DNA from 2 places in the Microbacterium terregens genome. Region 2 is predicted to be linked to the other one. Evidence: predicted binding sites of a transcription regulator. Region 2 holds the regulator's gene; the other holds the start of a gene.
What was found. Region 2 encodes HspR, which represses chaperone genes until heat shock. Its sites were predicted from a motif close to AAGTTGAGTCNNNNNGACTCAACTT; they were not measured.

Region 1: ABD655_RS12390 (ATP-dependent Clp protease ATP-binding subunit) is a predicted target of HspR. The motif match lies at 13,334-13,358, and genes of this name have one in related genera.

The regions. Positions count from the first base shown of each region.
Region 1 covers NZ_BAAAWH010000001.1:2,659,676-2,675,610, forward strand. Annotated here, with positions in the region: gene ABD655_RS12310 (DoxX family protein) at 1-170, opposite strand, end outside; gene ABD655_RS12315 (hypothetical protein) at 305-931, opposite strand; gene ABD655_RS12320 (DoxX family protein) at 921-1,334, opposite strand; gene ABD655_RS12325 (ThiF family adenylyltransferase) at 1,463-2,560, shown strand; gene ABD655_RS12330 (molybdopterin molybdotransferase MoeA) at 2,642-3,832, shown strand; gene moaCB (bifunctional molybdenum cofactor biosynthesis protein MoaC/MoaB) at 3,829-4,818, shown strand; gene ABD655_RS12340 (molybdenum cofactor biosynthesis protein MoaE) at 4,811-5,233, shown strand; gene ABD655_RS12345 (MoaD/ThiS family protein) at 5,337-5,582, opposite strand; gene moaA (GTP 3',8-cyclase MoaA) at 5,575-6,642, opposite strand; gene ABD655_RS12355 (molybdopterin-dependent oxidoreductase) at 6,750-7,340, shown strand; gene ABD655_RS12360 (FAD-binding oxidoreductase) at 7,337-8,119, shown strand; gene ABD655_RS12365 (DUF6510 family protein) at 8,119-8,376, shown strand; gene ABD655_RS12370 (heme-degrading domain-containing protein) at 8,378-8,845, shown strand; gene ABD655_RS12375 (VOC family protein) at 8,944-9,315, shown strand; gene ABD655_RS12380 (DUF3817 domain-containing protein) at 9,338-9,802, opposite strand; gene ABD655_RS12385 (EI24 domain-containing protein) at 9,894-10,634, shown strand; gene ABD655_RS12390 (ATP-dependent Clp protease ATP-binding subunit) at 10,732-13,308, opposite strand; gene ABD655_RS12395 (UBP-type zinc finger domain-containing protein) at 13,507-13,875, shown strand; gene ABD655_RS12400 (Dyp-type peroxidase) at 13,881-14,840, opposite strand; gene ABD655_RS12405 (hypothetical protein) at 14,911-15,672, opposite strand; gene ABD655_RS12410 (hypothetical protein) at 15,669-15,851, opposite strand.
Region 2 covers NZ_BAAAWH010000001.1:262,908-278,842, reverse strand. Annotated here, with positions in the region: gene dnaK (molecular chaperone DnaK) at 1-1,387, shown strand, start outside; gene ABD655_RS01295 (nucleotide exchange factor GrpE) at 1,390-2,031, shown strand; gene ABD655_RS01290 (DnaJ C-terminal domain-containing protein) at 2,038-3,024, shown strand; gene ABD655_RS01285 (heat shock protein transcriptional repressor HspR) at 3,102-3,623, shown strand; gene ABD655_RS01280 (potassium channel family protein) at 3,701-4,435, shown strand; gene ABD655_RS01275 (AI-2E family transporter) at 4,432-5,514, shown strand; gene ABD655_RS01270 (hypothetical protein) at 5,575-6,183, opposite strand; gene ABD655_RS01265 (glycosyltransferase) at 6,379-7,599, shown strand; gene ABD655_RS01260 (glycosyltransferase) at 7,606-8,805, shown strand; gene ABD655_RS01255 (GlxA family transcriptional regulator) at 9,065-10,084, shown strand; gene ABD655_RS01250 (M20/M25/M40 family metallo-hydrolase) at 10,152-11,747, opposite strand; gene ABD655_RS01245 (SulP family inorganic anion transporter) at 11,899-13,563, shown strand; gene ABD655_RS01240 (ATP-dependent Clp protease ATP-binding subunit) at 13,666-15,873, shown strand.

The DNA of each region.
Region 1 (15,935 bases), 2.4 Mb from region 2:
ACCACGCCGTCCTTGTCGATCACCGTGGCCGTCCAGTCCGGCACCTGGGCCTGGAACTCCTCACGGGCCCAGAACAGGTGCGACAGACCTGCGAACACCATCGCCCCACCCAGTCCCCACCGTGCGATCGTGCGAGCGGGCGTGGATCGCGGAATGCCGGATGCCGTCATCCGACCAGTCTGCCCGCTGCGCCGCTCCGCGGGGCGGAGTCAGCGCGCGAGCAGCCGGTCCATCGCCCGGGCGCGGCATCCCGCCCGGACACGGGCCGTCATCCGAGCGCTGCGCGACGTCGACCCCGCGCGCCTCAGCGTTCCGTTCCGGGTGCGACGTGCGCGAGCACCCGGCCCCAGACGGCCGGCAGGGTGAGCGCGTGCTCGACCGGAACCATCTCGGCACGGGCAGCAGCGAGGTGGTCCTCGTACCAGAGCGCCGCCTCTTCGCCCGCCGAGTCCTCACCCACTCCGTTGAGGATGAGCGTCTGCGCCGAGACTGCTCCGAGCAGACTGCCGAAATCGTCCCTGTCCAGCGGCGCCAGAGGCGCGCCGGCCGCGACGAGGGCGACGCTGTCGACCGTGTTGCCCAGGGCGATCGCCGCGCGCAGCGCGACATCCACCCCGTCCCGATACGCGACGATGGCCGCTGTCCGCGTCTGGTCGCCGCCGCGCGCCGTCTGAATGGCGGACAGCGACTCGTGGATCAGATCGGCGAGGGATTTCGCTGTGCTCTCGGCGGGTGTCTCGCTGCCGAAGGTGCCCGGATCCAGGACCTCTCCGCCGGCCAGCGCGACCGCCAGCACGCAGATGTCGCGGGCGGCCGTCTCGGCGGGGTGCGGGTCGAGGGTGACCGCGATCCCCATGCCGACGAGGACCACGAGGCGCTCGGCGCCGGGTGTTCCGAAGACGCGATAACTCAGGCGAGTGTCATTTGCCATGTGTGCTCCTCCACGCCCATACGACCAGCAGCGGCTGAAGAAGGAGGCGCATGAATCGCGCCCGGTCGGTGCGAAGCATCGGCGCCGGCCTGCCGGTCTGCCACTGGTGGATATTGCCGGGGAACACCGCGACGAGGAACGCCGCGACCAGCCCCCCGATGCTCCTCTGCTCCCTCGGCAGCGCGACCAGCGCCCCGGCGAGCATCAGTTCCGCCGCCCCCGAGGCGACCACGATCGCGTCCTTGTCCAGCCTGGTCAGCCGTGTCGCCCAGTCGGGCACCACGATGCGGTACCCGCGTCGACCCCAGCTGAGGTGGGACGCACCGGCTGCCGCCAGAACCCCGGCCAGCGCCCAGCGCGCGGCAGCGCGAACCGCATCGCCGCGTGCCGGGGACGAACTCATGGATTCGACGCTACCCGAGGTCGCCGCTGTCCGGTCCGGCAAACCGCGACGCCGCCCGCCCGTCGAACGGTCGCCCTGCTGGGTGCGCGGCCGGGCCGGGGCGCCGGAATCGGTGAAAGAATCGCGGAGTGGCGACCACAATCGATCCGAAGGCCCCTCGTTACGCACGCCAGCGCATCCTGCCCGGCTTCGGCGACGAGGGTCAGCAGAAGCTTGCCGCTGCGCACGCGGTTCTCATCGGCGCGGGGGGACTCGGCAGCGCCGTGCTGCCGATCCTGGCAGCCGCCGGAGTCGGCACGATCACCCTCATCGACGACGACCTGGTGGACGAGACGAACCTGCACCGCCAGATCCTGCACGGCGCAGCCGATGTCGGTCGGGCGAAGGTGGACTCGGCCGCCGACACCATCCGGGCGCAGTCCCCGGGGACGAAGATCATCCCGCGACGCGGATCGTTCACGCGGGCGACGGCGCCGCAGCTCCTGTCCGGAGCCGACATCCTCATCGACGGCACGGACAACAACGAGACCCGCTTCACGGCGAACGACGCCGCCGTCGCGGCCGGCATCCCGCTCGTGTGGGGCTCGGCGCTGCGCTGGGGCGGCCAGGTCGGTATCGCGTGGGCCGGCACCGACTATCGCGACCTGTTTCCCGGCGGGCCGGACACCGAGGCGGACACGTGCGAGATCGCCGGGATCCTTCCCACCGTCTGCACGGTGACCGGCGGTCTGATGGCGACCGAGGCCCTCAAGCTCCTCACCGGCATCGGCCGGCCGCTGCTGGGTCGCGTTCTCCTCTTCGATGCCCTGAGCGGCACCACGCAAGAGCTTCGCTACGCCCGGGATCCGGGCAGGGATGCCGCGGCCGCGCCGGGCGCCGCGGGGCCGGAGGCCGCGGCATCCGATCGGTCGATCTCGGCTCGGGAACTCGCCGGAATCCTGGAGGATGCCGCGGGCACGCGACCGGTGCTGCTGGATGTCCGGGAGCCTCACGAGGTGGCGCTGGGCGTACTGCCGGGTGCCGTGACGATCCCGCTCGGCCAGCTGGACGAGCGCCTCGCCGAGCTCGACCCCGGCGCCCCGACGGTCGTGTACTGCCACCTCGGAGTGCGCTCCGCGCGTGCGCTGGACCAGTTGCACGCGGCCGGCTTCGCCCGCGCGCGGCACCTCGCCGGCGGTATCGACGCCTGGTCGCGGACCGTCGATCCGACGCTCGCCCGCTACTGAGCAGACGACCGGCACCGGCAGACGATATACCCGCACTCTGCAGACGCGGTACTGGCCGTAGGCAGACGCGATACTGAAGGCATGCACCGGATCGCCGTCGAGGACTACGCCGCCATCATCCGGGGCCATCTGGCAGCGCTGCAGACCAGACCGGTCGAACTCGTCCCTCTCGCACTGGCCGCGGGCCGGGTGACGGCCGTCGAGGTGCGCAGCCCGATCGCGCTGCCGACCTTCCGCAACTCGCAGATGGACGGGTTCGCCGTCCATGCCTCCGACCTCCGCAGCATCCCCGTGCGGCTGCCCATACTCGGCGAGATCGCGGCGGGCGCCGTCGACCCGGCAGCGCTGCCGCAGGGCTCCGCGATCGCGATCATGACCGGCGCGCCGCTTCCGGCCGGCGCCGACGCGGTGGTGCCGGTGGAGGACACCCGGCGCACGGACGGTGTCGTGGAGATCCTCCGGGGGCGGGATGCCGGTGACTACGTCCGCGAGGAGGGATCGGACATCGCGGCCGGGGAGGTCCTGCTGCCTGCCGGCCTGCGCCTCGCGTCGCGCCACCTCGCCGCGCTGGCGGCGGCGAACCTCATGGACGTCGCCGTGCGCGCGCGCGTCCGCGTGGCGGTGGTCAGCACCGGCAACGAGCTCGTCGCCCCGGGCACGCCGCTCACGAACGGGCGGCTGCCCGACGCGAACGGGATCGCGATCACCGCAGCGGTCACAGCGGCCGGCGCCGAGGTGGTCGACGTGCAGCTGTCCGGCGACGACCCCGCGCGACTGGGCGCGCTGCTGGACCGATCGATCGCGGCGGGTGCCGAGCTGATCCTCACCAGCGGCGGAATCTCGATGGGGGCGCACGAGCCGGTCCGGCAGCTGCTCGAACCCCTCGGCGCCACGGTCGGCACCGTCGACATGCAGCCCGGCGGTCCGCAGGCGTACGCCCGGTACCGCGACGTCGCGGTCGTCTGCTTCCCCGGCAACCCGGTGAGCAGCCAGCTCGGCTTCGCACTGTTCGTCGCCCCGCCGCTGCGCGAGCTCGCCGGGATGCCGCCCGCCGTGCGAAGGACGCTCGCTCTCGCCGCGCCGCTGCAGTCCACCAGCGGCCGCCGGCAATTCCTGCGCGGGCGGCTGACCGAGGATGGCGGCGTAGCCACGGTCGCCGGTCCGGGATCGCATCTGGTCGCGGCGCTCGCGGCCGCGGATGTGCTGATCGACGTGCCGCCCGAGGTCATCGGGCTCCCGGTGGGCGCCACGGTAGATACCGTTGACCTATGAGCACGCTGAGTCACCTCGATGACAATGGCCGAGCCCGGATGATCGATGTGGGCGCGAAGCCGATCACGCGCCGCGTCGCGCGGGCCGCCGGTCGCCTCGCCACGACGGCGGAGGTCCTGCGGCTCGTGCGCGCGGACGACCTGCCCAAGGCCGACGTGCTGGCCACCGCCCGCATCGCGGGCATCGCCGGGGCCAAGCGCACGAGCGAACTGATCCCCCTCGCTCACATCCTTCCGCTGGATTCGGTGACCATCGACTTCGACTTCGACGGGGACACCATCCAGATCGAGGCGACGGTCTCGGTCACGGCGCGCACCGGGGTCGAGATGGAAGCACTCACGGCGGTGGCGGTCGCCGGGCTCACGCTGCACGACATGATCAAAGCGGTCGATCCGCGTGCGGAGCTCGGCGAGATCCGCCTGCTGGAGAAGTCGGGCGGCAAGCACGGCGAGTGGTCGCGCGACGGCGGGACGCGGCATCCCGAGTCGGACACGCAGCCGGCGCCGATCGGTCTGGGACGCACCGCGGAGGTGCTGGTGTCCTCCACCGCCGCAGCCGCGGGTACGCGCCAGGACACCACCGGCCCGCTGCTGGTCGAGTGGCTGCGCGCGCGGGCGTTCGTCGTCAGCGGCGCGTCGGTGACCGCGGATGCCGCGGTGGGCCCTGCCCTGGCCGGGATCGTCGCCGACGCGCCCGACGTCGTCCTGACCACGGGTGGCACGGGCCTGCACCCGCAGGATCGCACCCCGGAGGCCACCCGCGCTCTGCTGGACCTCGAACTGCCCGGCATCGCCGAGGCCATCCGCGCGGCAGGGCGGACTGCCGTGCCGACGGCCGTGCTGAGTCGCGCGGTGGCGGGCATGGCCGGACGCACGCTGATCGTCAACCTGCCCGGCTCTACCGGCGGGGTGCGCGACGGACTCGCCGTGCTCGAGCCGCTCCTGGCGCACGTGCTCGATCAGGCGGACGGTGGCGGGCATGAGTGACTCCGCGCGCTATCTCGCGCTCATCACCGACCAGCCCATCGACCGCGCGGCGGCCGAGGCGTTCGTGATGACGGTCGCCGACGGTGCCCTCGTCGTGTTCGAAGGGGTCGTGCGCGATCACGACCACGGCGAGGCGGTGCACGCCCTCGACTACGAAGCGCACCCGGACGCGCAGGCCTTCCTCGCCGACGTCTGCCGCGAGATCGCCGAAGCGTCGGGTCTGCGCGTCGCGGCCGTCCACCGCGTCGGCTCGCTCGCCATCGGCGACGTCGCCCTGGTCACGGCGGTCGCGGCACCCCACCGCGCCGATGCGTTCGCCGTGTGCGCGCAGCTGGTGGACCTCGTCAAGGAGCGCACGCCGATCTGGAAGCGACAGCACCTGACCGCCGGCACGACCGAGTGGGTCGGCCTCTAGCCGTCACGGCTTGGCCGCGAGACTGGATAGACGCCGCGAGACCGACTGCGTTCGCCTCTGTCTCGTGGCGTCTATCCAGTCTCGCGGAGGAGAGGGGTGCGGGTCAGCCGCCGGAGAAGCGCGGCAGCACGTCCGCGCCGGTTCCGAGCGTGCGCTCCGGATCGCGGCTGACCACGCCGTCGACGAGGATCGACCCGGATCGCAGCACGCGCGCCATCGACTCGCCGTAGCGGTTCACCAGCAGCTCCCGCAGGTCACCGACGGTGGCCCCGGGCACGGAAAGCGTCTCGTCGACTCGGCCCGCGGCATCCGCCGCCGCCGCGAAGTAGCGCACACGCACGTCAGCCACCGATAGCTCCCATCGAACGCTCGGGCGGCACGAATCCCGGGTCGGAGATGCCGTGGCCGGCCTGCTTGCCCCACATCGCCGCGCGCCACCGGTCTGCGATGTCCTGATCGCTCGCGCCACCGCGCAGCAGGGTGCGCAGGTCGGTCTCGTCGTCGCCGAACAGGCACGATCGCACGGTGCCCTCGGCGGTGACCCGCGTCCGGTCGCACGCGGAGCAGAACGAGCGCGTGACGGACGCGATGATGCCGACCGTCGCGGGACCACCGTCGACACGCCACTCCTCGGCGGGCGCGGAGGGGTCGTCGCGCCCCGGTTCGGTCAGGGTGAAGCGCCGGGACAGCACCTCGAGCAGCTCGGCCGCGGGCACCATGTTCGCGCGCCGCCAGGCGGCGTCGGCATCCAACGGCATCTGCTCGATGAACCGCAGGCGCAGCCCGCGCTCGACCGCCCAGGCCAGGAGCGCGGGAGCGTCGTCGAGCGTTTCGCGCATGAGGACCGCGTTGAGCTTGATCGGGCCGAGCCCGGCGCGAACAGCGCCGTCGATGCCGGCCAGGACCGCCGGAAGGCGGTCCCGCCGCGTCAGCCGCGCGAAGTGCTCCCGGTCGATGGTGTCGATCGAGACGTTGACCCGGCCGAGTCCGGCGTCGACGAGGCGCGCGGCGACCTTGTCGAGGCCGATGCCGTTCGTGGTCATCGACAGATCCAGCCCCGGCGCCGCCGCCGCGGATCGCGCGACGATGTCGACCAGGTCGGCGCGGGTCAGAGGCTCGCCGCCCGTGAATCGCACTTCACGGATGCCGAGATCGCGGCCCGCGATGCCCACCAGGCGCGCGATCTCCTCGGCAGTGAGCAGGTCGCTCTTCGGGATGCTGGGCAGCCCTTCGGCGGGCATGCAGTACGTGCAGCGCAGAGAGCACTTCTCGGTCACCGAGATGCGCAGGTCGTGGGCGACGCGACCGAAGCGATCGACCAGGTCGGCCGTGTCCGGACGCCCGGCCGTATCGGGCGCGCTCGAGGGATCGCGGTGGATCCGCGGCATCCCGAGCAGGAGGGTCGACATGACTTCAGCCTATGCGCACGCGCTCGGCCGCGGGCCGACTCAGATGGCCAGTGACAGGGACGCGGTCGCCTCACTAGTGTGATCCCCAACGGGAAGGGGCTCCCCCTATGTCTTTCATCACTCGAGGCTTCTCCGGCCGCCGCGGCGAGCGCGATCCGCGGTTGCCTCCGGGCCAGACGCTCGTCAGCGACTGGCCGGTGCTCTCGGCCGGTCCGACCCCCCACGTCGACACCGCCGACTGGGAGTTCTCCGTCCGCACCGAGAACGGCGCGCAACGATGGAGCTGGGACGAGCTGCGCGCCCTGGGCATCGAGGACATCACCACCGATATCCACTGCGTCACGCACTGGACCAAACTCGAGATGCCGTGGCGCGGTGTCCCGCTCGACAAGATCTGGGAGAGCGTCCAGACCGAGCACGAGTACGTCATGGCCCACTCCTACGGCGGCTATACGACGAACGTCCCCCTGGAGGATCTGCTCGACGGAAAGAGCTGGATCGCGTTCGAGGCCGACGGAGAGCCGCTGGATCCCGAGCACGGCGGACCGGCACGGCTGCTGGTGCCCCACCTGTACTTCTGGAAGAGCGCGAAGTGGGTGCGGGGGCTGGTGACGATGCCCACCGACGATCCGGGATTCTGGGAGCAGAACGGCTACCACCTGCACGGCGACCCGTGGCTGGAGGAGCGGTACTGGTGAGCGGGCCGGCGCCGGCGGACGCGCCGCCCGCGAAGGTGCACCGGCAGGCGGCCTGGCATGCGGCGACCGTGGTCACTTCGCTGCCCGAGACCCCGACGGCACGGCGCATCGAGTTGGACGTGCCGACGTGGCCGGGCAACGACGCCGGATCCCACCTGGACGTGCGCTTGACCGCACCCGACGGATACCAGGCGACCCGGTCGTACTCGATCGCTTCCGCTGGCGAGGGCACCCGCGTCCTGCTCGCCGTCGACGAGCTGCCCGACGGCGAAGTCTCGCCGTTCCTGGTGCACGATCTGCGCGCGGGCGACCAGCTGGAGCTGCACGGGCCGCTCGGCGCGTATTTCGTGTGGGCACCGCCCCCGGCGGGCGAGATGTCCCGACCCGTGCAGCTCATCGCCGGCGGCTCGGGCGTGGTCCCACTCTTCTCGATGGCGACCGCGCACGCGGAGGCGCGCGATGCGACCGAGTTCCGCCTCCTGTACTCGGTGCGCACGCCGCAGGACGTGTTCTTCCGCTCCGAGCTCGAGGCGCTCGCCGCCGCCGCGCCCGCGCTGTGGCTTGATTTCGTCTACACGCGCAAGGCTCCCGACGGATGGCCGACCCCGCCCGGCCGGATCACGCGCGAGATGCTCGATGCCGCGACGCTGCCCGCGGCATCCGACCCGCTGGTGTTCGTCTGCGGTCCCACGCCGTTCGTCGAGGCGGTGGCGGAGTGGCTGATCGAGGCCGGGCACCGGCCCGGCAATGTGCGCACGGAAAGATTCGGAGGTTCGTGATGACCAAGTTGGATGGAAACGTCCTGGCCGGGCGCCTTGTCGACATGCTCGGCTGGGATGCCACCGGCGCTGACGCGCGCTGCACGACGTGCGGCACGCACGGGATGATCGCCGTCGCGGTCGTCTACGCGACCGCGATGGGCACGGTGGCACGCTGCAGCACCTGCGACGGCGTTCTGGCGACCTTCGTCGAAGGCGACGGTGGTCGCGCATGGTTCGGGATGCCGGGGATCAGCGCCCTGGAGGTGAGCCGCTGACATGGCGGAGCTTCCGGTGTTCACCGTCGAGGATCTCGAGGTGGTCCCTCCGTTCGATCGTCCCGTGTTCGACAACGACGACGCCGTCACGCTCGGCCTCCTCGCCGTCGAGATGATCCGCAAGCAGGGCGCGAATCTCGCCGTGCGCATCGTGCTGCGAGGAGACGAGGTGTTCCTCGCCAAGCTGGGCACCACCGGCCCGGCCAACGATGTCTGGCTGGCGGGAAAGGCAGCGGTGGCGGAGAGGTTCGGCGAGCCGTCGTTGCTGGTGCGGCGGCGGCATGAAGCGGCCGGCACGCCGTTCCAGGATCGGACGGACATCGACCACGCCGTCTTCCGCGCCCACGGCGGAGCGGTGCCGATCTTCGTCTCGGGAGAGGTCGTCGGCACGATCACGATGTCGGGTGAGCCGGACGTGATCGACCACGCGATCGCCGCGGAGACGCTGAGGCGCTTCCGCTCCCTCTGAATCCGGAAGCGGACCGGATGTGTCCGGGGTGCTTCCTATCGTGGCATTGGGAAATCGTGGCGCGCCACGGACACGCGCCCCCGAGGAAGGGCAGGAACATGGACTGGAAGATCGAACTCATCTTCGTGCCGGTGACCGACGTGGACCGCGCGAAGGAGTTCTACAGCAGGGTCGGCTTCGTCGCCGATCACGACCAGGTGCCGTTCGACGGACTTCGGTTCGTGCAGATGACGCCTCGAGGATCGGCATGCTCGATCGCCTTCGGGGAGGGCCTCGGCATCGAACTGGAACCGGGCCAGCAGAACACGATTCAGGTTGTCGTGCCGGACGCAGACGAGGCGCTGGCGCACCTTCGCTCCCTCGGCGTCGATGCGAGCGGCGTCGACGATCAGGCCTGGGGCCGCTTCGTGACCTTCGACGACCTTGACGGGAACACCTGGACCCTGCAGGAACTGCCGGCCCGCGACTGACCGGGGCCGCCCGGCGCGGGTGCTACTCGCGTCCTCCCGGCGGGCCGAGAATCAGCAGCACCGCGAAGACCACGATCACGCCGGCCGCGAGCAGAAGCGCCAGGATCCACGGACGGCGCAGCAGCACCCGCAGGAGTCGGTCGTGCCATGCGGCGTCGCGTGGGTCGTCGGATTCCGCGATTCTCCACGCTCCGGAGAGGCGTCCGCTGCGGGCGAGCCAGAGCTCGGTGGGGATGGTCGCGTAGGGGATGATCGCGCTGACGACCGCGATGGCGGTGGGCGCTGCGCCCCATCGCTGATTCTTGGCGACCAGGATGGCGGTCGCGGCGTAGGACAGGAAGACGAATCCGTGGATGCCGCCGCCGATCGCGACGGCCACGGGGATGTCGAGGGTCGCCCGGAGGATCAGCCCGGTGATCAGCAGCGTCCACGAGACGGCCTCGGCGACCGCGAGTGTGCGAAACAGGTTGCGGGGTGCGTGGAACACGTGTCTCCCAGACGGATGGCGGGACGGAAGGCGGAACCTCCGAGCCTACGTGGGCGCGAGCGGGCACCCTCACGCCCGTAAGCTGTGGGCGATGCGCGAGTTCATCCGAGGCATGGGTCTGCTGGGGCGCGGGTTCGCCTACTGGCGTCGCAAGCCCCGACTCATGGCACTGGGGTTGATCCCCGCCGCGATCGTCGGGTTTCTGCTGCTGGCAGGGCTCATCGCGCTGGGCGTCGCGCTGCCCACGGTCACGGTCGCGATCACGCCGTGGGCTGACGGATGGCCGGGTCTGTGGGCGACGGTGATGCGCATCACCGTCGGAACGGCCATGGTCGGTGCCGCCCTCGTCCTGGTGGCCGTGTCGTTCACCGCGCTCACGCTCATCGTCGGCGAACCGTTCTACGAGCGGATCTGGCGATCGGTCGAACACGACCTGGGCGACTCCGAGATCGACGCCCGCTACGGATTCTGGCAGTCGGTGCGCGATGGTGCAGGACTGCTGGTGCGCGGGATCCTGGTCGCCATCTGCGCGGCGCTGGCCGGGTTGATCCCCGTGGTGGGTGGTGTCCTCGGCACCGTCCTGGCCGTGCTGCTGACCGGCTGGCTGCTGGCCGACGAGCTCTCGTCGCGGGCGCTGTCCGCACGCGGCATGGACCGCCGCCAGCGGCGGCAGCTGCTGCGTGCGCACCGTGCACGCGTGCTGGGATTCGGCGTCGCCACGCAGCTGTGCTTCCTGGTGCCCCTCGGGGCGGTCGCCACGATGCCGGCCGCCGTCGCAGGCTCGACGGCTCTGGCCCGCTCGCTGCTGGAGCCGCGGTCCCTCGTGCGCTGAACCGGTGCGGTGGGGTGCCGCGCGCACACGCCCGGCGGAAACGACAGAGGGTGCGTCGCGATCGCGACGCACCCTCTGTCGTAGGGTTTGCGGATTCTCAGGCCGCAGCCGGGAGCACCTGCGCGCTCCAGACGGTGACCCCACCGTCGGCCGCATCGACCGTCACTGCTCCCCCGTCGGCGAGCTGGCCGCTGACGAAGAGTTCGGCGATCCGGTCGTCCACCTCGCGCTGGATCAGGCGGCGGAGCGGACGAGCCCCGTACTCGGGCTCGTACCCGTTCTCCACGAGCCAGTCGATCGCGGCATCCGTGATCTCGAGCGTGACCTCGCGTCCGGCGAGCCGCTGCTCGGTCGTCCCGAGCATGAGCCGCACGATCTCGCGCAGCTGCTCGCGCGCGAGCTTGCGGAAGAGCACGATCTCGTCGATGCGGTTGATGAACTCGGGGCGCATCGCCTCACGGAGCTTGCCCATGACGCGATCGCGCAGGTCCTTCTCGCTGCCGAAGCCGGTCTCACCGCCGCCGTCCGCGACGAACCCGATCGCACCCGAGCGGGATGCGAGGAACTCGCTTCCGATGTTCGAGGTCATCACGATGACGGTGTTGCGGAAGTCGACGGTGCGACCCTGACCGTCGGTCAGCCGGCCGTCGTCGAGCACCTGCAGGAGCAGGTTGAACACGTCAGGGTGTGCCTTCTCGATCTCATCGAACAGCACGATCGAGTACGGGTTGCGCCGCACGCGTTCGGTGAGCTGGCCCGCCTCGTCGTAGCCGACATATCCCGGAGGGGCACCGACGAGCCGCGAGACGGTGTGCCGCTCGCCGAACTCGCTCATGTCGAACCGGATCACGTTTCCGCCCGTACCCGTACCCGTCGAGGGGTCGTCGTACAGGCTCGCCGCGAGAGCCTTCGCGAGCTCCGTCTTGCCCACGCCGGTGGGTCCGAGGAACAGGAAGGATCCGACCGGCCGGCGCGAGTCGCCCATCCCGGTGCGGTTGCGACGCACGGCCTTGGCCACCGCGGTCACCGCATCGTCCTGGCCGATCACGCGCGCGTGCAGCTCGTCCTCAAGGGCGGCGAGGCGCTCGCGGTCGGTCTCGGTCAGCCGCTGCACCGGAATCCCGGTGGCGCGGCTGATCACGGCGGCGATCTCCGGCTCGTCCACGACCGCGGTCGGTGCGGGCTGTGAGGTGGCCGCGTCCAGGCGGCCCTGGACCTCCGCGATCTGGTCGCGGATGCGCGATGCCTCTTCGTACTTCTCCGCTCCCACGGCAGCGTTCTTGTCGGCCTCCAGCTCACCGAGCCGGGCCATCAGCGCCGAGACATCGACCTTGACACCGAGCCGGAGGCGCAGTCTCGCGCCGGCCTGGTCGATCAGATCGATGGCCTTGTCGGGCAGGACGCGGTCCGAGACGTAGCGGTCGCTCAGTTCGACGGCGGCGCGCAGGGCGTCGTCCGTGAACGTGACGGCGTGGTGCTCCTCGTAGGCGGGCCGGAGTCCGCGCAGGATCAGCACGGCATCCTCCAGGCTCGGCTCCGAGACACGAACCGGCTGGAACCGCCGCTCGAGTGCCGGGTCCTTCTCGATGACGCGATACTCCTTGAGGGTGGTCGCACCGACCAGGTGAAGATCCCCGCGCGCCAAGCGCGGCTTCAGGATGTTTCCGGCATCCATTGAGCCATCACCGCCGCCACCGCCCGCACCGACGACGGTGTGCACCTCGTCGATGAACAGGATGAGCTCACCGGCCAGGCCGGAGACCTCGTCCATCAGGGCGGTGAGGCGCTCTTCGAAGTCGCCACGGTACCGGGTACCGGCGAGCATGGCGGGCAGGTCCAGCGACACGACACGCTTGTCGCGCAGCTGCTCGGGCACCGCATTCGCGATGATCGCCTGCGCCAGACCCTCGACGATCGCCGTCTTGCCGACGCCGGCCTCGCCCACCAGCACCGGGTTGTTCTTGGTGCGGCGGCTCAGGATCTCGATGGTCTGCTCGATCTCGTCCTCGCGACCGATGACCGGGTCCAGCGAACCGGCGCGCGCGAGCGCGGTCAGGTCGGTGCCGAACTTGTCGAGCATGGGCGTTTCGGATGCCGCGGCATCCTGACCCTGCTCTGCCACCGGCTCACCGGTGGGAGTCACGGTCTCGCGAGCGCCCTGCAGGAGTGCGTCGGCCGTGACGCCCGCCTGAGCGAGAATCTGTCCGGCCGGTGCATCCTGGCCGAGCACGAGCGCGAAGAAGAGGTGTTCGGGGTCCACGTAGGTCGAGCCCGACGAACGCGCCACCTGGAACGCGTGGAACAGCGCGCGCTGCACGGAGGGGGTGATCACGGCGCCTTCGACGTCGGCCGGGTCGGATGTCTGCGGCAGACGCTGCTCCGCGGCACGCGCGATCGCGGCCGGGTCGGCACCGATGCGCTCCACCGCGTCCTTGGCGGGGGCCTCGCTCACGAGGATGCGCAGGACGTGCAGGGCGTCCAGCTCACGCTGACCGCGCTCGAGCGCGAACGCGCCGGCCTGCTGCAGGAACTGCTGCGTGCGCAGACTGAGGAACCGCGTCAGGTCGATGGACCGTGACGCGCGGGCGCGCTCGCCGTCGAGGTAGCGCGCGAGGAACTCGTCGAACGCACTCGAGCCGTTCTCGCCGTCCTGGGGTGTGAAGTCTTGGGGCATTTTCTCTCGGAATCTCTCCTGATGAAAGTTGAGTCTTGCTATGTCAAGTTTAGGTACTTGAGCGGACTCGTATCAAGTTAAACGACCTACCGCCGAGGGTATTCCCAGCATCCGCAGACCGGCACGCGGCCGGGCGGGCGCCGCGGTTCTCCGCTACCATCGCGGGCAGGCACTCCACTCACCCGATGAGGAGCACGCATGACCGAGCTCTCCGAGTTCATCGATCCGCGCGTTCCGCCGAGCGGCGACGGCTGCGTGGAATGCGACGAGACCGGCTCGTGGTGGGTTCATCTGCGGCGCTGCGCGCTGTGCGGACACATCGGCTGCTGTGACGACTCCCTGAACAAGCACGCATCGGCGCACTTCCGCGCCACGGGACACCGCATCATGCGCAGTTACGAACCGGGCGAGGACTGGTTCTGGGACTACGTCACGAACGACTACGCGCGCGGTCCGCGGCTCGCACCACCCGAGAGCCACCCCGCGAACCAGACCGTTCCAGGCCCGGCGGAGCGGGTACCGGCCGACTGGCGCGACCTTCTCGCTGCCGCAGACCGGGCGAGCTGATTCCGTTAATCGCCGAACGAGTCGAGCACGTCGTTCGCGGGAGCGAAGAAGGTGCCTCCCGTCACGGCTGTCGACACGTCGAGGATCCGATCGTAGGAGCCGACCGGGTCGCCGAGGAACATGTTGCTGAGCATCTGCTCGATCACCCACAGATCCTTTGAGTACCCGATGAAGTACGTGCCGAATTCGCCCTGACCGGGACGGCCGAACGGCATGTTGTCGCGCAGGATGTCGTGCTCCTCACCATTGGCGTCGACGATCGTGGTGAGCCCCTTGTGCGACGGGCGAGGCAGCGTGGCGTCATCGAGCTCGACGTTGTCCGCCTTGGTGCGACCGATGATCTGCTCCTGGACCTCGGTGGACAGTGCCTGCCACGCGTCGAGGGCGTGCAGGTACTTCTGGACCACGAGATAGCTGCCTCCGGCGTGGGGAGGATCATCGTCGCCCACGAGCGTCCAGTGAGCCATCTTCGAGCCGGTGGGATTCTCAGTGCCGTCGACGAAACCGAGCAGGTCGCGCGAGTCGAAGTAGCGGAATCCGATGGTTTCGTCCGCGACCGTCACCGCACCGCCGAGCGCGTGCAGCAGCAGCCTCTCGAACTCGAAGCACATGTCGGCGCGGTCGGCACGGATGTGGAAGAAGAGGTCGCCGGGCGTCGCCGGCGCCGTGTACGTGCCGCCCGTTACGGACACGAAGGCATGCAGCTGCGCGGGCATCGGCATACCCGTCACGGCCGACCAGACGTCGTGGCCGATGCCGACGTTGCACGAGAGGCGGCCGCCGAGGTCGCGGAACCCCACCGCGCGTACGAGACCGCCGACGTCCCCCAGCGCCGATCGGACCTGGTCGGCCGCGCCGGCCGCATCCGAGAGCACCACGGTCAGGAACACGGCGGCGCGTGAGAGCGGTGCGTCGATGCTCTGCGGTTCGATCGGCACTCGATCGCGTGTGTCCCCCGTGCTCATGGACGCAGTATAGGAGTGCCGGTTCATGGCCTCGGGAAGTGCCATCGGATGCCGCGTCGGCCGCTTGGGATCAGCCGTTCGTCCCGGAGTCCGTGGTCGGGGTCGGCAGGGGGGCCGGGGCGACGCCCGCCGCCGGCCCGAAGAGCGTCCATGTACCGGCCGCGCACTGGTAGAACGCGGCGACCTCGGTGTCGATGTAGATGTCACCGTCGGTCTCGCACGTCTCGTCCTGCGGGGCGCCGATGCCGAGCGAGATCTGGGTGCCGGGAGCCCCCGGTGCGCCCGCTTCGCCGGTTGCGCCTGTCTCTCCCGTCTCTCCCGTGGGCCCGGTCTCGCCGGTGAGGTTCTCCGCCGCCGAGGCACGGATGTTGCCGACCTTCACCCACTCGCCGTCCCGGAAGAGGTACACGTCCGAGGTGGCGATGTCGATGTAGACCTCGCCTTCATAGCCTTTGCCGGCCTCTGGGGCCCCTGCTCCGGCACGCACCGCAGCTCCGGCCGGGAGGATCTCCTCGAGCGCCTCCTCGTACTCCTCGGTGCTCGGCTCACTCGTCTCGGTCGGTGTGGCGGCGGTCGTTGCGATGGGCTCGGCCACCGGTGCGGAGTCCTGCGAGCGGGCGAGTGTTGCGCCCAGGAAGGACGCCACGAAGGACAGCCCGATCACCGCGACACCCATCCAGATCAGCGAGGTGCGGGTGACACCCGGGTTGGGGTTCGGTCCGGCCTGAGCCGCGGTCTGGCCGGCCGGTGGCCGCGTGATCGGCGGGGTCTGCGGGTCAGCCGGCGGGCGCGTGATCGGCGGGGTACGCGGCGGGTCCTCGTTCTCGCTCACGGAGAAGCTCCGCCGGGTCGATCGGAATCCCCCGGTGCCGGCGCCGGCGTCGTCGCCGGCGACAGGCCGTATTCGTACTCGTACTCCGCGGCCCGGCGACGCACGCGCATCGCCGCGATCCCTGCGGTCGCTCCGGCGACGGCGATGATGATGACGGCTGCACGCGCCTTCGGCTGCATGACCGACACGGTACGCCGCGAACGGACGGCACGACAAGCACAGGTGCGCGCAGCGGCGCCTCGTCTAGCAGCCCCCGCTCTGCT
Region 2 (15,935 bases):
CATCCTCGTCTTCGACCTCGGTGGCGGAACGTTCGACGTCTCGCTGCTCGAGGTGGGCAAGGACGACGACTTCTCCACGATCCAGGTGCGCTCCACCTCCGGCGACAACCGCCTCGGCGGTGACGATTGGGACCAGCGTCTGGTCGACTACTTCATCAAGCAGTTCAAGGACACCACCGGCGTCGACGTCTCGGGCGACAAGATCGCCCTGCAGCGTCTGAAGGAGGCCGCGGAGCAGGCCAAGAAGGAGCTCTCCAGCTCCATGTCGACCTCCGTCAACCTGCCGTACCTGTCGCTGACCGACAGTGGACCGGTCTCGCTGTCCGAGACGATCACGCGCGCGAAGTTCGAGGACCTCACCAAGGACCTCCTGGACCGCACCAAGAAGCCCTTCGAGGATGTCATCCGCGAGGCCGGCATCAAGGTCGCCGACATCGATCACGTCGTGCTGGTGGGTGGATCCACCCGCATGCCCGCCGTCGCCGAACTGGTCAAGCAGGAGGCCGGCAAGGAGCCCAACAAGGGCGTCAACCCGGACGAGGTCGTCGCCGTCGGCGCCGCCCTGCAGGCCGGCGTGCTGCGCGGTGAGCGCAAGGACGTGCTGCTGATCGACGTGACCCCCCTGAGCCTCGGCATCGAGACCAAGGGCGGCATCATGACGAAGCTCATCGAGCGCAACACCGCCATCCCGACCAAGCGCAGCGAGACCTTCACGACGGCCGACGACAACCAGCCGTCCGTCGCCATCCAGGTCTTCCAGGGCGAGCGCGACTTCACCCGCGACAACAAGCCGCTCGGCACCTTCGAGCTCACCGGCATCGCGCCGGCGCCGCGCGGCATCCCGCAGGTCGAGGTCACGTTCGACATCGACGCGAACGGCATCGTGCACGTGTCCGCCAAGGACAAGGGCACCGGCAAGGAGCAGTCGATGACGATCACCGGCGGCTCGTCGCTGCCGAAGGACGACATCGAGCGCATGGTGCGCGAGGCCGAGGAGCACGCGGCCGAGGACAAGAAGCGCCGTGAGTCTGCCGAGGTCCGCAACCAGGCCGAGACGCTGTCGTATTCGATCGACAAGCTGATCAAGGACAACGACGACAAGCTGCCCGCCGACGTCAAGACCGAGGTCCAGGCCGATGTCGACGCGCTCAAGGCCGCTCTGGCCGGCGAGGACGACGACGCGGTCAAGACCGCGTTCGACAAGCTCAACCAGAGCCAGGGCAAGCTGGGCGAGGCCATCTACGCATCCGGTCAGGCTGCGCAGTCGGCTCCGGATGCCGCCGGCGACGCCTCGACGGATGGCGGTTCTGCGGACGCGTCCGCGGCATCCGATGAGGATGTCATCGACGCCGAGGTCGTCGACGACGAGGACGAAGAGAAGAAGTAGCCATGACGGACAAGAACTTCGAAGAGCACGGGGCTGATCAGGAGCCTGGCGACGAGGTTCGACCGGACGAGGAGGGGTCGGAGGCGCAGGTCTCCGACCCCGATTCGCAGCCGGACGGATCCGAGGAGAGCTGGACGATCGACGACATCCTCAACGCCGCGCAGAACGTCGACGCCGCCGCCGAGGATGCGGTCATCGCCGACCTGGAGTCGGCCCTGTTGACCGACCTCAAGCGGCTGCAGGCCGAGTACGCCAACTACCGCCGACGCACCGAGGACCAGCGTGAGCGTGAGATCGAACGGGCCAGGGGCGAGGCCGTGAAGGGCCTGCTGCCGGTTCTCGACGACATCGATCGGGCTGACAAGCACGGCGATCTCGCCGAGGGAAGCCCTCTCGCCGCGATCGGCGAGAAGGTGCGCGCCCTGGCTGAGAAGCTGGGCGCGGTCGCGTACGGCGCGGCCGGCGAGCCCTTCGATCCCCAGCAGCACGAGGCGATCTTCCAGGCGCCGACGCCGGGGGTGGCCGAGCCGACGATCCTCGAAGTCGTCGAGGTCGGTTACCGCCTGGGTTCGGTCGAGCTGCGACCCGCGAAAGTGGTCGTCGCGGTGCCGGCCGACCCGTCGGCGGGCTCAGGGGCCGGTTAAGGCGCCATGGCCAGTCAAGACTGGTTCGACAAGGACTTCTACAAAGTCCTGGGTGTCGACAAGAGCGTCAGCGACGCCGACCTGAAGAAGACCTACCGCAAGCTCGCACGCAAGTATCACCCCGACTCCAATCAGGGCGATGCCAAAGCGGAGGCCACGTTCAAAGAGGTCAGCGAGGCGTACTCGGTGCTGTCCGATCCGGAACAGCGCAAGGAGTACGACCAGATCCGGGCGATGGGCTCGGGAGCGCGCTTCACGGCGGGCGACCAGCCCGGCGGGTTCGAGGACGTGTTCAGCATGTTCGGCCAGGGCCGGGGAGCACGCCAGGCGCCGGAGGACTTCGACGACATCTTCAGCATGTTCAACCAGCAGCAGGGCGGAGGCTTCGGCTCCGGTCGGTTCGGGCAGCCGTCGGGCGGATTCCGTGGCTACGGCGGCCCTCGGCGCGGGGCGGACATCACCGCCCGCACCACGATCGACTTCATCACCGCGACCCGGGGCGAAACGATCACACTGCAGGGGGAGGACGGCAAGCCGTTCAAGGTGAAGATCCCCGCCGGCGTCGCGGACGGGCAGAAGATCCGCCTACGCGGGCGCGGACGCCCATCCCCGGACGGCGGCGAGTCGGGCGACATCGTGGTCCAGGTGGCCGTGCGACCGCACCCCGTCTTCACGCGTGAGGGACTGAACCTCCGCGTGATCGTGCCGGTGACCTTCACCGAGGCGGCGCTCGGCGCGACGATCGAAGTGCCGACCCTGGGTGGCGATCCCGTGAAACTGCGGGTGGCGCCGGGTACGCCTTCAGGCCGAGTCCTGCGCGTGAAAGGTCGCGGTGTGGAAACAGCGAAGGGCACCGGCGACCTCCTCGCCGAGGTGCAGGTCGCGGTGCCATCCCACCTCGACGAGGCTGCCCGCGAGGCTCTGCAGCGGTTCCACGACCTGGAGCCGAAAGAGAACCCCCGCGCGGAGCTGATGTCGAAGGCGCGCGGCTGACCCGCAGACCGACCGCGGGTCGTGTCCCGACCGGGAGACGAAGCGGACCGAGGATCGAAGAGAAGAGGTGAGATGGGATGCCTGAACGAGAGATCGATGAGGACGCCCCCATCTTCGCGATCGCCGTCGCCGCCGAACTCGCCGGCATGCACCCGCAGACCCTGAGGCAGTACGACCGACTCGGGCTCGTCGTGCCCGCGCGCACCCAGGGCGGATCACGCCGCTACTCGACGCGGCACGTGGAACAGCTCCGCGAAGTCGCGCGCCTCTCGTCCGATGGCATGAGCCTGCCCGCGATCGCCCGGATCATCGAACTCGAAGATCGCGTGCGAGAGCTGCATCATCGCGTCCACGACCTGGAGGCGCGCGTGCGCGCCGAGCTGGAGAACCGGCCCGGTGCGCGCGTCTTCGCGGCGGGTGCGACCGGGTCCGTGGTCACCCTGCGCCAGGGCCGCCGTGTCCGGCGGGCGACCGACATCGTCGTGTGGCGGCCGCGGCTGGCACTCGAGCAGAGCCAGGATGACCCGGATGCCGCGGAGAGCGCCGGGCGCGCCGACGGCAAGCGGACGTCGCGGAGGCGCACCGACCCGGGGAAGTAGCGCAGCGCGCGCGGGCTCGCCGGTGCCTTTCCGCGCGGCATCCGGCATCCCGGCCGCGCGGGTTCTAGAGTTCGGGCATGACGGAGGAGCGCTGGCGGCAGCTGACGTACTGGCCGCTGTTGATCTCGTCGATCGTCTTCATCCTCGTCTACTCGTGGCAGGTCATCGCCGATCTCCAAGGGACGCTGTACCTGATCGCGCGGGTGTTCATCCTGCTGACCTGGCTGAGCTTCGCGGCCGACTACCTCGTGCGCCTCATGTTGGCGGACACGCGCGGGCGGTGGTTCCGCGAGCACATCTTCGATCTGCTGGTCGTCGCACTGCCGGTGCTGAAGCCGCTGCGGCTGCTGAAGGCGCTCACGCTCATCCATTCGCTGCGGCGCACGGCGGGCACCGCGCTGCGCAGCAGCATCGCGATCTACGGCGCCGGCGCCGCCGCGATCCTGATCTGGATCGCGGCCCTCGCCGAACTCGACGCGGAACGTGGAGCCCCCGGTGCGAACATCGAGACGTTCGGCGACGCGGTCTGGTGGGCGTTCGTGACGATCACGACGGTCGGCTACGGCGACTACTTCCCCGTCACGGCGTGGGGACGCATCGTCGCGGTGCTGCTGATGTGCGGCGGAGTGGCGCTCGTCGGCGTGGTGACGGCGACGCTCGCGTCATGGGTGCTCGAGCGCGCCGCGATCGGCCGTGACACGGACGAGCCGGCCACGCGGGGTCAGCTTCGCGACGTCTCGCACAAGATCGACGACATCAGTGCGCGGCTGCCGCCACCGCCCGCGCCGAAAGAGAGCGCCGACGCCCGATGAGCCTCTTCGGTCGCCAGCCCACCATCCCTGTGCCGCCACCGGCCGCGCTCTCCCCGACTCTGCGCGTGCTGCTCGGTCTGGCCGCTGCGGTGGTCGCGCTCGCAGGTTTGTTCTTCGCCCGTGAGTTGGTCGGCCCGCTCGTGCTGGCCGCCGTGATCGTCATCATCTGCCACCCCGTCCGTCATCCGCTCGAACGCTTCGGGTGGCCGCGCTGGCTCGCCACGACCGCTGTCATCGTCATCGCCTACCTGATCCTCGTCGTCCTGGGGCTGCTGCTGTTCTTCGCGGGGACGCAGTTCGTCCGCCTCGTGGCGGACTTCACCGACGAGCTGCAGGCGTCCGCGCAGACCGTGATCTCCTGGCTCGGTTCGATCGGACTGGGGGATGAAGCGTCGGATGCCGCGGCATCCGTTCTGGAGCCCTCGACGATCGTGTCCTTCGTGACCTCGCTCGGCGGAACTGCGGTGGGGATCCTCACGGCCCTGTTCTTCGTCCTCGCCTATGTGATCTTCATGGCAGTCGACGGCGCGCGCTACGCACGGGCCGAGACCTCGTTCGGTGCGGCCGCGCGGCCGACGGTGCGCCGCATCCTGAGCTTCAACACGGGTGTGCGGCGGTACTACGTCGTCAACGCGAGCTTCGGCGCGGTCGTCGCGATCATCGACGGGCTGGCGCTGTGGGCGATCGGGGTCCCGGCGCCGGCGGTGTGGGCGATCCTCGCGTTCGTCACGAACTTCATCCCGAACATCGGGTTCGTCATCGGGCTCGTGCCACCCGCACTGCTCGCCCTCGTCGTCGGCGGATGGCCGCTCATGCTCGCCGTGATCGCGATCTACAGCGTCGTCAACGTCGTGCTGCAGGTGCTCGTCCAGCCGAAGTTCGTCAGCGATGCCGTCGACCTCAGCCTGACGCTGAGCTTCTTCTCGGTGATCTTCTGGACCTTCATCATCGGTCCGCTCGGCGCGATCCTCTCGATCCCCCTGACCCTGCTGGTGCGTGCCCTGGTGCTCGAGGGTGACCCGGGCGCGCGGTGGCTGCGGTGGCTCTCGGGCGATCGGACGGCCATCGGGCCGGACTGAGCCTGCTCGGGCGCCCGACACCGGTCGTGCCGGCGCCGCTGCGGTCGGCGGTGCAAGGGATCAGGGATCGAGCCGCAGGACCTGGGACGACTCTCCGAGCGCGACGTCGTCCACGATTCGAAGGGTGCGCGCCAGCTCGTCCACGGCACCGAGGACCGTGCCGAATCGCTCCCGGTCGCTGCACACGGCGGTGACCGTCACGAAATGCGCGCCGGTGTCCCACGTGTACGTCGCGAAAGGCGGGGTGCGCTGATCCTGGGGAAGCGGCATCGCGAGCTTCTCTCCCATGCCCAGGTAGCTGCCGCGGAACGACTCGGTGTCGTCGTACTCCATCGGCATCGTGGCGCGCGCCGCGCGGAGCTGCGCCGTGGCCTCCTGAACCTGGGCCATGACGACCAGCAGCTCCGGGTCGGCCTTCCACACCCAGACGAGTACGCGCCCCGCCGCCCGGCGCATCAGGAACGGGGTCGCCTGACTCATCGCCCATGCCGCGAAGCCGCCCGGACGTCGCGACGTCGAATCCGCGGGACCGGCCACGCCGAGCGCACGGTTCGCCTGGTCGAGCAGCATCCGGATCGCGGCCTTGCGGTGCCGGCGACCGCCGAACACCAGGGAGCCGGTCACGGCGACCCAGCGCTTCGGATCGGCATCAGCCTGAAGTCGGGGCATGCATCCAGCGTACGAGGTGGGAACACGCGTCCGCGTCCGTCCGTGCGAGACAGCGAACCGGCCCGACCAGGGGCGAGGTGCCCGCGCCGGATGCGCTCTTCCGGGCGACGGGTGGGCCCCTCGGCTACGATTGAGTTGCGCATGCACCGACCCGTGCGACCCGCCCCCAGCGCAGAGTTAGGCAACCAGCATCCCGTGACCCCGTCCGAGACGCCCGACGATCCCCGCGCCACCGAGCCCGACGCTCACCGACCCCTCACCGTCGTGATCGGCGCCGACACCTTCGCCCCGCACGTCAACGGTGCCGCGCGCTTCGCCGAGCGCCTGGCCGCCGGCCTCGTGGCGCGTGGTCACGATGTGCACGTCATGGCCCCCAGCGCGACGCATTGGACGCGGGGGACAGCGACCGAAATCATCGAAGGTCAGCCGATGACCCTGCATCGGCTCCCGTCGTGGCGGTGGTTTCCGCACGACTGGCTCACGTTCGTCCTGCCATGGAGAGCGAAGCACCACGCCCGTCGCGTGCTCGACGAGGTCAAACCGGACGTCGTGCACATCCAGTCGCACATCGTGATCGGCCGGGGTCTGGCTCGCGAGGCCCACAAGCGCGGCATCCCGATCATCGCGACCAATCACGTGATGGCCGAGAACATCCTGGACTTCACGACCCTGCCGCATGCGCTGAACGAGGTGATGCTCAAGCTCGCCTGGGCCGACGCGAAGCGGACGTTCGTCATGACGCGCGCTGTGACCACGCCGACCCGCAAGGCGGCGGACTTCTTGGAGTCGACGATCGACATCCACGGCGTCATCCCGATCAGCTGCGGCATCGATCGTTCGAACTATGCGCCCGACCTCACGCCCCGGGACGCGCACCGCATCCTGTTCGTCGGCCGGCTGACCACCGAGAAGCACATCGACGTGCTGCTGAAGGCGGTCGCCCGGCTGGATCCCGAGCTCGATGTCCACGTCGACCTCGTCGGCGGGGGCGATCAGCGCAAGAACCTCGAGCAGCTCGCGCAATCGCTCGGGCTCGCGGCACGCGTGAACTTCCACGGGCACGCGCCGGAAGACGAGCTTCGCGCGCTGTACAGCCACGCCAGCCTGTTCGCCATCGCGTCGATCGCGGAGCTGCAGTCGATCGCGACCATGGAGGCGATGGCCTCCGGGCTTCCGATCGTCGCGGCGAACGCGGTGGCGCTGCCCCACCTCGTCCACGACGGCGAGAACGGGTACCTCTTCGAGCCCGGCAACGCCGAGGAGATGGCAGCACGACTCACGGACGTGCTCACCGCGGCGCCCGAGGAGCGCCTCCGCATGCAGCAGGCGTCGCTCGACGGCGTCGTGATCCACGACATCAACCGCACCCTCGACACGTTCGAGGCGCTGTACCGCGGCGACCCGCTTCCTGAATAGGCGCCGATGCACGTCGTGATGTTCGGCGATCAGCACGTCGAGTCCCTCGGCGGGGCACAGGTCTCGATGCGGCTGCAGCGTCGCTTCCTCGAGCGCGCTGGCCACGTCGTGACGGTCGTCGCGCCGCGGATGCACGGCCCCCGCGCCGGTGCGTCCGATGACGCGTACGTCGACACTCCGTCGATCCCGATCACGTGGGACCGGGAGTACTCGCTGTCCTGGCCGGGCCGCCGGACCGACCGGTTCGTGGATGCCGCGCTCGCCGGCCGGCCGCCGGTGGATGTGGTCCACGTCCAAGGCGACTTCTGGGGCGCCCTCATCGGCCATCGCTTCGCGACCCGACACGGCTTGCGCGTGGTCCACACGATGCACAACCGCGTGGATGTCGGGATCGAGGCGACCGCGCCGTTCCCCGGCATGGTGCTGCGGGTGCTGAACGCGTGGCAGCGGCGGGTCCTGAAGCTCGGACCGAAGGGCCGCGACGGATGGGCGTACCTGCGCGGCTTCGCCGTGCGCTCCCACGCGATCACCGCGCCCTCCTCGCACTTCGCGCGCCGACTGGAGCAGCACGGTGTAGCCCCCGGCATGGGGACGGAGCGGGCCGTCGATGTGGTGTGGAACGGGATCGACGACGACGTCCTGGACGCCGCGCTCGCCGCCGGCGCCGTGGTGCGCGACGCCGGCCGGCCGCGCTTCGTGTGGCTTGGACGGATGAGCCCGGAGAAGCGTCTGATCCCGTTCCTCGACGCCCTCGCCGAGTCGGGCATCGACGCGGATGTGGAGGTCATCGGGGGCGGGGGACAGGCGCGCGCGGCGCGCAGGCTGGTCGAACGGCTGCGGCCGACGGCATCCGTCGTCTTCGCGGGACGGCTGCCGTACGCCGAGACGCTGCGCCGCATCGCCGCGGCCGACGCGGTCGTGCAGACCTCGATCGGATTCGAGACGCAGGGCATGACCGTGTTCGAGGCCGCGGCCCTGGGCACACCCGCGGTCGTCAGCGACCCCGACATCGCGGCGGAGCTCGGTTCGGGCTTCTGGGCGGTGCCGGATGCTTCGTCCGCCGCTCTTGCGGCGACCCTGCGCACCGCGGCGCTGCAGATCGCGACCGGGACGGGCCCGACGCCGGACCCCTCGATCCGTGAGCGCTTCCGCCAGTCGTCGCGAACGGCGGCAATGGTGGAGGTCTACGCCCGCGCCCGGGCCTGACTGCCGGTGGCGTTCGCCCGGCGGTCAGGGTCGGGACGCGCTCAGGGGAGTCGCGTGTAGTCGGTCGGCTCCCGGTGGTAGCCGTCCTTGGTGAGGGCGACGACCGATGCACCGATCGCATATGCGGCAATGGCTGCAACAACAATGATCATCAACATGGCAGAAACGCTACGCTTGACGTGATCCGGCCACGAGTGGCAGGATGGACACACAACGCAGGAAAACTGCCACGACCGTTCCTTGCTCAGAGGAGTTCGACATGAAGACCGTCGCTGTCATCGTCCAAGACGGGTTCGCGCCGTTCGAGTTCGGCGTCGCGTGCGAGGCCTTCGGTCTGGATCGCACGGATGACGGCATCCCGAACTTCGATTTCCGGATCGTGGCACCCGAGCCGGGAGTCGTGCAGTCCAAGATCGGCTTCTCGATCAACGTCGACAACGATCTCACGTTCGCCTACGAGGCGGACCTGGTGGTCGTCTCGCCGACGCCCAAGGAGTGGTGGGGGCGCACCGATCCGCGTGTGCTCGACGTCGTGCGTCACGCCTCGGCCCGCGGCGCGTGGTTGCTCAGCGTGTGCAGCGGGTCGTTCATCCTGGCCCAGGCGGGAGTCCTGGACGGCCGCCGCGCCACGACGCACTGGATGTACGCCGATCGGATGGCGCAGATGTACCCGTCGATCGACGTCGATCCCGATGTGCTCTACGTCCAGGACGGACACATCATCACCAGCGCCGGCACCGCCGCGGGGCTGGATGCATGTCTGCACCTGCTGCGTCAGGAGCTCGGGGCGGAGATGACCAACACCATCGCGCGCCGCATGGTCGTGCCGCCGCAGCGGGACGGCGGTCAGGCGCAGTTCATCTCACGCCCGCTGCCCGAGGTCGCGAGCCTGTCGCTGTCCCCGGTCGCCGACTGGATGATGGAGAACCTGCGGATGGAGCTGCCCGTCGATCAGCTCGCCGCGAAGGCGCACATGTCGCCGCGCACCTTCGCCCGCCGGTTCAAGGCCGACTACGGCACGACGCCCGCGGCCTGGCTGGGCCGTCAGCGGATCATCCACGCGCAGCGCCTGCTCGAGCAGACCGACCTGGGCCTGGACCGCATCGCGTACGAGTGCGGTTTCGGCTCGGCATCCGTCCTCCGTCAGAACTTCTCGCGCGTCCTCGGCACGACGCCCACCGCCTACCGCGCCACCTTCTGCTGCGAGATCGGGACGGGCGGCTCGGCGCTCGAGCGCCGCGAGGCCGAGCGCATGGCTTCCGCAGTTCCCGCCGCATAGCGGTCTCGCCGCTGCAGCGACGCCGAAGCGGCGAGGACGACATGCGTCCCCGCCGCTTCGCGTCCCGCTACTGCGTGTAGCGGTCCCGCAGGGCGTTCAGGTCGACGCTGGATCCGAACGACTTCGCGCTGAAGGTGTCCGCCGTGCCGTTCACGGTCGATGTGTCGAACGCGAAGGTGATGATGGCTGCCGCCAGCGCGTCGGAGTTCACGTCCAAGGCGATCCGGTTGACGTTCCCGGTGAGCCGCTGCTTGTACGCCTTGTTCAGCGCCTTGTAGAGCGCCTGGTCCGCCCCATCGGCGGTGAGGCTGTCACACGGCTGGTGGTAGCACGGGTCGTAGGCGACATCCGCAAGACCGCCGTACAGCGCGGCCTCGTCGGCGGTCTTGATTTCCTCGGCGCCCGTGAACAGGCCGCCGGCCGGGATGCCGACCTCGATGAACGGCCCGTAGTCCGAGCGGCCCGAGAAGTCGGTGTCCTGGTACGGCAGCCCCTGCGACTGGTAGAACTGCTCGAAGACGTCCTCGATCGCCGCGGAGCCCTCGGGGATGAACCCTTCCGGAGCCGTTCCGCTCGAGTTGTCGCCGTCGTACACGCCGTAGAAGTAGTTCGGCGAGCCGATCATGTCGAAGTTCAGGTACAGCGCGATGGCATCCTGCTGTTCCGGGGTCAGGTTCGCGACGTAATGCTCGGAGCCGAGCAGGCCCTCCTCCTCGGCGCCCCACCACGCGAAGCGCACCGTGTTGGTCGGATTGACGCGCTGCATCTGGATCGCGGTCTCCAGCAGGGCGGCGCTGCCCGTGCCGTTGTCGTTGATGCCCGCGCCGTTCTGCACGCTGTCCAGATGTGCGCCCGCCATGACGACGTTGCTGTCATCGCCGGTCGTCGTCTCCGCGGTCACGTTGAACGCGGTCCGCTCCTCGGCGAAGTAGTCGACGGTCACCGTCACCTCCGCGCCGGGCGTCGAGGCGAGATCCTCGCCGACGGGGGAGGCCACGAACACCGCCGGGATGGTGAGTCCGGTCGCGTCGCCGATCATCCCGACCAGGCCGGGCCGACCGTCGTTGGACACGATGACCGCGACGGCACCCGCCGCCTGCGCATTGAGCGCCTTGACCGCGAACCCGCAGGTTCCACGCTGGACCAGGGCGACCGAACCCGGCTCGAAGCCGGCGAAGTCCGCCGCCTCGCAGCCGCTCGTGCTCAGACCGTCCCCGGGGAACGGCTCGACCAGGTCGACCGACACGACCGGCCCGGTGCCGGTACCCTCCGGGCTTCCGGAGTCGAAGTTGTTGCGGAGGAAGTCCTGGCCGTCCACCCACGTCGTCGGGGGGTCGACGCGCGTGAGCTCGGAATTCTCCTCGGCATAGGTGAACGGGAACTCCTGCACCTCGGGGGTGTACCCGGCGCGCGTGAGCTGCTTCACCACATAATCAACGGATGCCGCGTATCCGGGGCGTCCGGCCGCGCGGTCGCCGTTGTCGTCGGCGATGCGCTGCAGTTCCTTCAGATGGTTCATCACCTGGCTGATCTTCACGGCCTTGGTGAGCTTGGTGACAGTATCGGCCTCGGGCACCGCGAAGGCCGGCGATGCCAGACCAACGGTTGCCACCATGGCAGCGGCAGCGATCGCCGCACCCATTTTGTGGGACGTGAACGACATGGTTCTCCTCTCGGATATCGGCGACCTCGTTGACGCCGACGTTCCGACGTTAGTCAACGTGTCGTCGGTTGGGTAGGGCTGGCGCGGGTCACGGTGTCGGTGCATGCGGGCCCCGGTGTCGGCGCGCGGGGGCGTTCGATAGCGTGTGAGCGTGCGCGCCGCGCTCCGGAAACTCTTCTCCCGCAAGACCATCGGCAAGGATGCCGTGTCGGGTCTGGTGCTGGGTGTCGAGGCCGTGCCGGATGGCCTGGCTGCCGGTCTGCTCGCGGGCATCAATCCGCTGGCCGGCCTGTACGCGTACCTGTTCGGCATGGTCGGCGCCGCGTTCTTCACCAGCAGCACGTTCATGGTCGTGCAGGCGACCGGCGCCATGGCGCTGATCGTGTCGGACGCCGACCTCGAGAGCCGCGCCGATCCTGACCGCGCGCTGTACACCCTCGCGATCATGACCGGCATCGTGATGATCCTCGCCGGCCTGTTCGGCGGCGGGCGCCTCGTCCGATTCGTGCCGACGGCCGTCATGGCGGGCTTCGTGACCGCGGTCGGCGTGAACATCATCCTGGGCCAGCTGTCGAACCTCACCGGCTACCCGGCCGAGGGCGGCAACCGGCTCGCAAAGCTGGTCGACCAGCTTCTGCACATCCCGGAATGGAGCATCGCGTCGGTCACCGTCGGACTGCTGGTGATCGGACTGATCCACCTGTTCCGACTCGCCCCGATCGGCTCGGTGGGCCTGGTCGTCGCCGTCGTGCTCGGGTCCGGCCTCGCCGTCCTCCTGAACATCTGGCTCGGCACACCCGTGCTCCTGCTCGACGACATCGTCGACGTGCCGAGCGGCCTTCCGGCGCCGGTGCTTCCCAATATCGACGATGTCGTGTTCCTGATCATTCCGGCGTTCTCGCTCGCGTTCGTCGGGCTGGTGCAGGGCGCCGCGGTGTCAGCGGGCCTCCCGACCCCGACCGGCCGGCCCCCGAACACGTCGCGGGACTTCATCGGGCAGGGCGCCGGCAGCATCGTCTCGGGGGTGTTCCAGGGGATGCCGGTCGGCGGGTCGATGTCGGGCTCGTCGCTCGTCGTGGCGAGCGGGGCCAAGACACGGCTTGTCTTCGTCGTCGCGGGCGGCGTGATGGCTCTGGTGATCCTCTTCGCTTCGGATCTGGTGAACTACGTGGCGATGCCCGCACTCGCCGGGCTGCTGATCGTCATCGGCATCGGCGCCATCAAGCCCAGTCGCATCCTCTCCGTGATCAAGAGCGGCCCGCTTCCGACGACCGTCATGGCGGTCACGTTCGGGCTCACGCTTGTCATGCCGCTGCAGTTCGCCGTCCTCGTCGGGGTCGGCATGGGGATCATCCTGTTCGTCGGGCAGCAGTCGAATCGGGTGCGCGTGCGCCAGGTGCACGTACGTGATGCCGGGCGCATCCGCGAGACCGACCCTCCTGCGCGCATCCCGGCCGGCGAGATCGTGATCCTGCAGCCGTACGGCAGCCTCTTCTTCGCGAGCGCGCCGGTCTTCGAGAATCAGCTGCCCGCGGTGGATCGCGACTCGAAAGGCGCCGTCGTGATCATCCGGCTGCGCGGGACGGATCAGATCGGCCTGTCTCTCATCGAGGTCCTGCGGCGGTACGCGCGGGAACTACGGGATGCCGGTGCCTGGCTCAAGCTCGTCATCAGTGAGAAGCGCGTGTTCGACCAGGTGCAGACGAGCGGTCTGGCCGAGGAGCTGGGCCCGGGCAACGTGTATCGCAGCAGCGAGTGGGTGGGCGAGACGGTGCGGCGCGCGTATGCGGACGCGCGGGAGGAGCAGCGCGGCTGATGATGCGGCGGCATTGTCGCCGACGGACTGCTCTGATAAACTTGAGTCAACGCGGCTCAACTTTGAAGACAGCCGGAGCCGGTACCAGAACTCAGGAGACAGATGAACGCCACGCAGCAGCCCGGGCAGGAGGACCAGCAGAGCCCTCTCGAACAGTTCGGGATCAACCTCACCGACCGCGCCCGCCAGGGCAAGCTCGACCCCGTCATCGGACGCGACAGCGAGATCCGTCGCGTCAGTCAGGTCCTCACACGGCGCACCAAGAACAACCCGGTCCTCATCGGCGAGCCGGGCGTCGGCAAGACCGCCGTCGTCGAGGGCCTCGCCCAGCGGATCGTCGCCGGAGACGTCGCCGAGTCCCTCAAGGACAAGGAGCTGGTCACGCTCGACATCTCCGCGCTGGTGGCCGGTGCGATGTACCGGGGCCAGTTCGAGGAGCGTCTGAAGAGCGTGCTGAAGGAGATCACCGAGTCCGACGGCAAGATCATCACGTTCATCGACGAGCTGCACGTGCTGATGGGCGCCGGTGGCGGGGAAGGGTCGGTCGCGGCATCCAACATGCTCAAGCCGATGCTCGCCCGCGGCGAGCTGCGCATGATCGGGGCCACCACGCTCAACGAGTACCGCGAGTTCATCGAGAAGGATGCCGCGCTCGAACGGCGCTTCCAACAGGTGTACGTGGGGGAGCCCTCGGTCGAGGACACCGTCGCGATCCTGCGCGGGCTGAAGGAGCGGTACGAGGCGCACCACAAGGTCGCCATCGCCGACGCGGCACTGGTGGCGGCGGCATCTCTGAGCAGTCGCTACATTCCTTCGCGGCAGCTGCCGGACAAGGCCATCGACCTCATCGACGAGGCGGCGTCGCGGCTGCGGATGGAGATCGACTCCGCGCCTCTGGAGATCGACGAGCTGCGACGCCACGTGGACCGGCTCAAGCTCGAAGAGCTCGCGTTGAAGAAGGAGAAGGACGCGGCATCCAAGGAGCGTCTTGCCAAGCTGCGTGACGATCTGAAGGGCGAGGAGGAGCGGCTCGGCGAACTGCAGTCCCGCTGGGAGCGCGAACGAGCGTCGCTCAACCGCGTCGGCGACCTCAAGACGAGGCTCGACGCCGCCCGGATGGAGTCCGAACGCGCACAGCGCGAAGGGAACCTCGAGAAGGCGTCGCGCCTGCTGTACGCGGAGATCCCGGCGCTCGAGCGCCAGCTCGTCGAGGCCGAGCGCGAGGAGCCCGCGGGCGACCGCATGGTCAACGACCAGGTCACCGACGAGGACATCGCCTCCGTGATCGCCGCGTGGACCGGCATCCCGGTGGGCCGTCTTCTGCAGGGCGAGACCGAGAAGCTGGTGCACCTCGAAGCCGAACTCGGCAAGCGACTGATCGGGCAGAAGGAGGCCGTCAAGGCGGTCTCGGATGCCGTGCGGCGTTCACGCGCCGGCATCAGCGATCCCGACCGGCCGACCGGCTCCTTCCTGTTCCTCGGACCCACCGGTGTCGGAAAGACGGAGCTCGCGAAGTCGCTGGCGGACTTCCTCTTCGACGACGAGCACGCCATGGTCCGCATCGACATGTCCGAGTACGGCGAGAAGCACTCGGTCTCGCGGCTGGTCGGTGCTCCTCCGGGATACATCGGCTACGAGCAGGGCGGCCAGCTCACCGAGGCCGTGCGACGTCGCCCCTACAGCGTCGTGCTGCTCGACGAGGTCGAGAAGGCGCACCCCGAGGTGTTCGATGTGCTGCTGCAGGTGATGGATGACGGTCGCCTGACCGACGGTCAGGGCCGCACCGTGGACTTCAAGAACGTCATCCTGATACTCACCTCGAACCTCGGTTCGGCGACTCTGATCGACCCGACGCTGACGATCGCGCAGAAGCGCGATGCCGTGCAGGGGCTGGTCCGCCAGGCGTTCAAGCCCGAGTTCATCAACCGGCTGGATGACATCGTGATCTTCCAGGCCCTGACCGAGGACGATCTGGCGCAGATCGTCGAGCTCAGCGTGGACGCGCTGCAGCGCCGGCTGCGCGAGCGGCGGCTCACCCTGGCGGTCACCCCGGACGCGCGCGCGTGGCTCGCCGAGCGCGGCTACGACCCGGTGTTCGGCGCCCGCCCGCTCCGCCGGCTCATCCAGTCCGAGATCCAGGACCGCCTCGCGATGGCGATCCTCTCGGGCGGCGTGCGCGACGGGGACCTGGTGCGAGTGGATGTCGCGGCCGACGGGTCGACACTGGTGCTCACCAGCAGCGGCCCGGCCGCGGCATCCGAGCCCACGGCGGACGAGGACGACGTGGTCGAGGCGATCCTCGAGGACTGAGCCCCGGGCCCCTGCTGCTCCCCTGTCGCAACCTGCCGCGCGCGGGGGCGGTTTGCGACAGG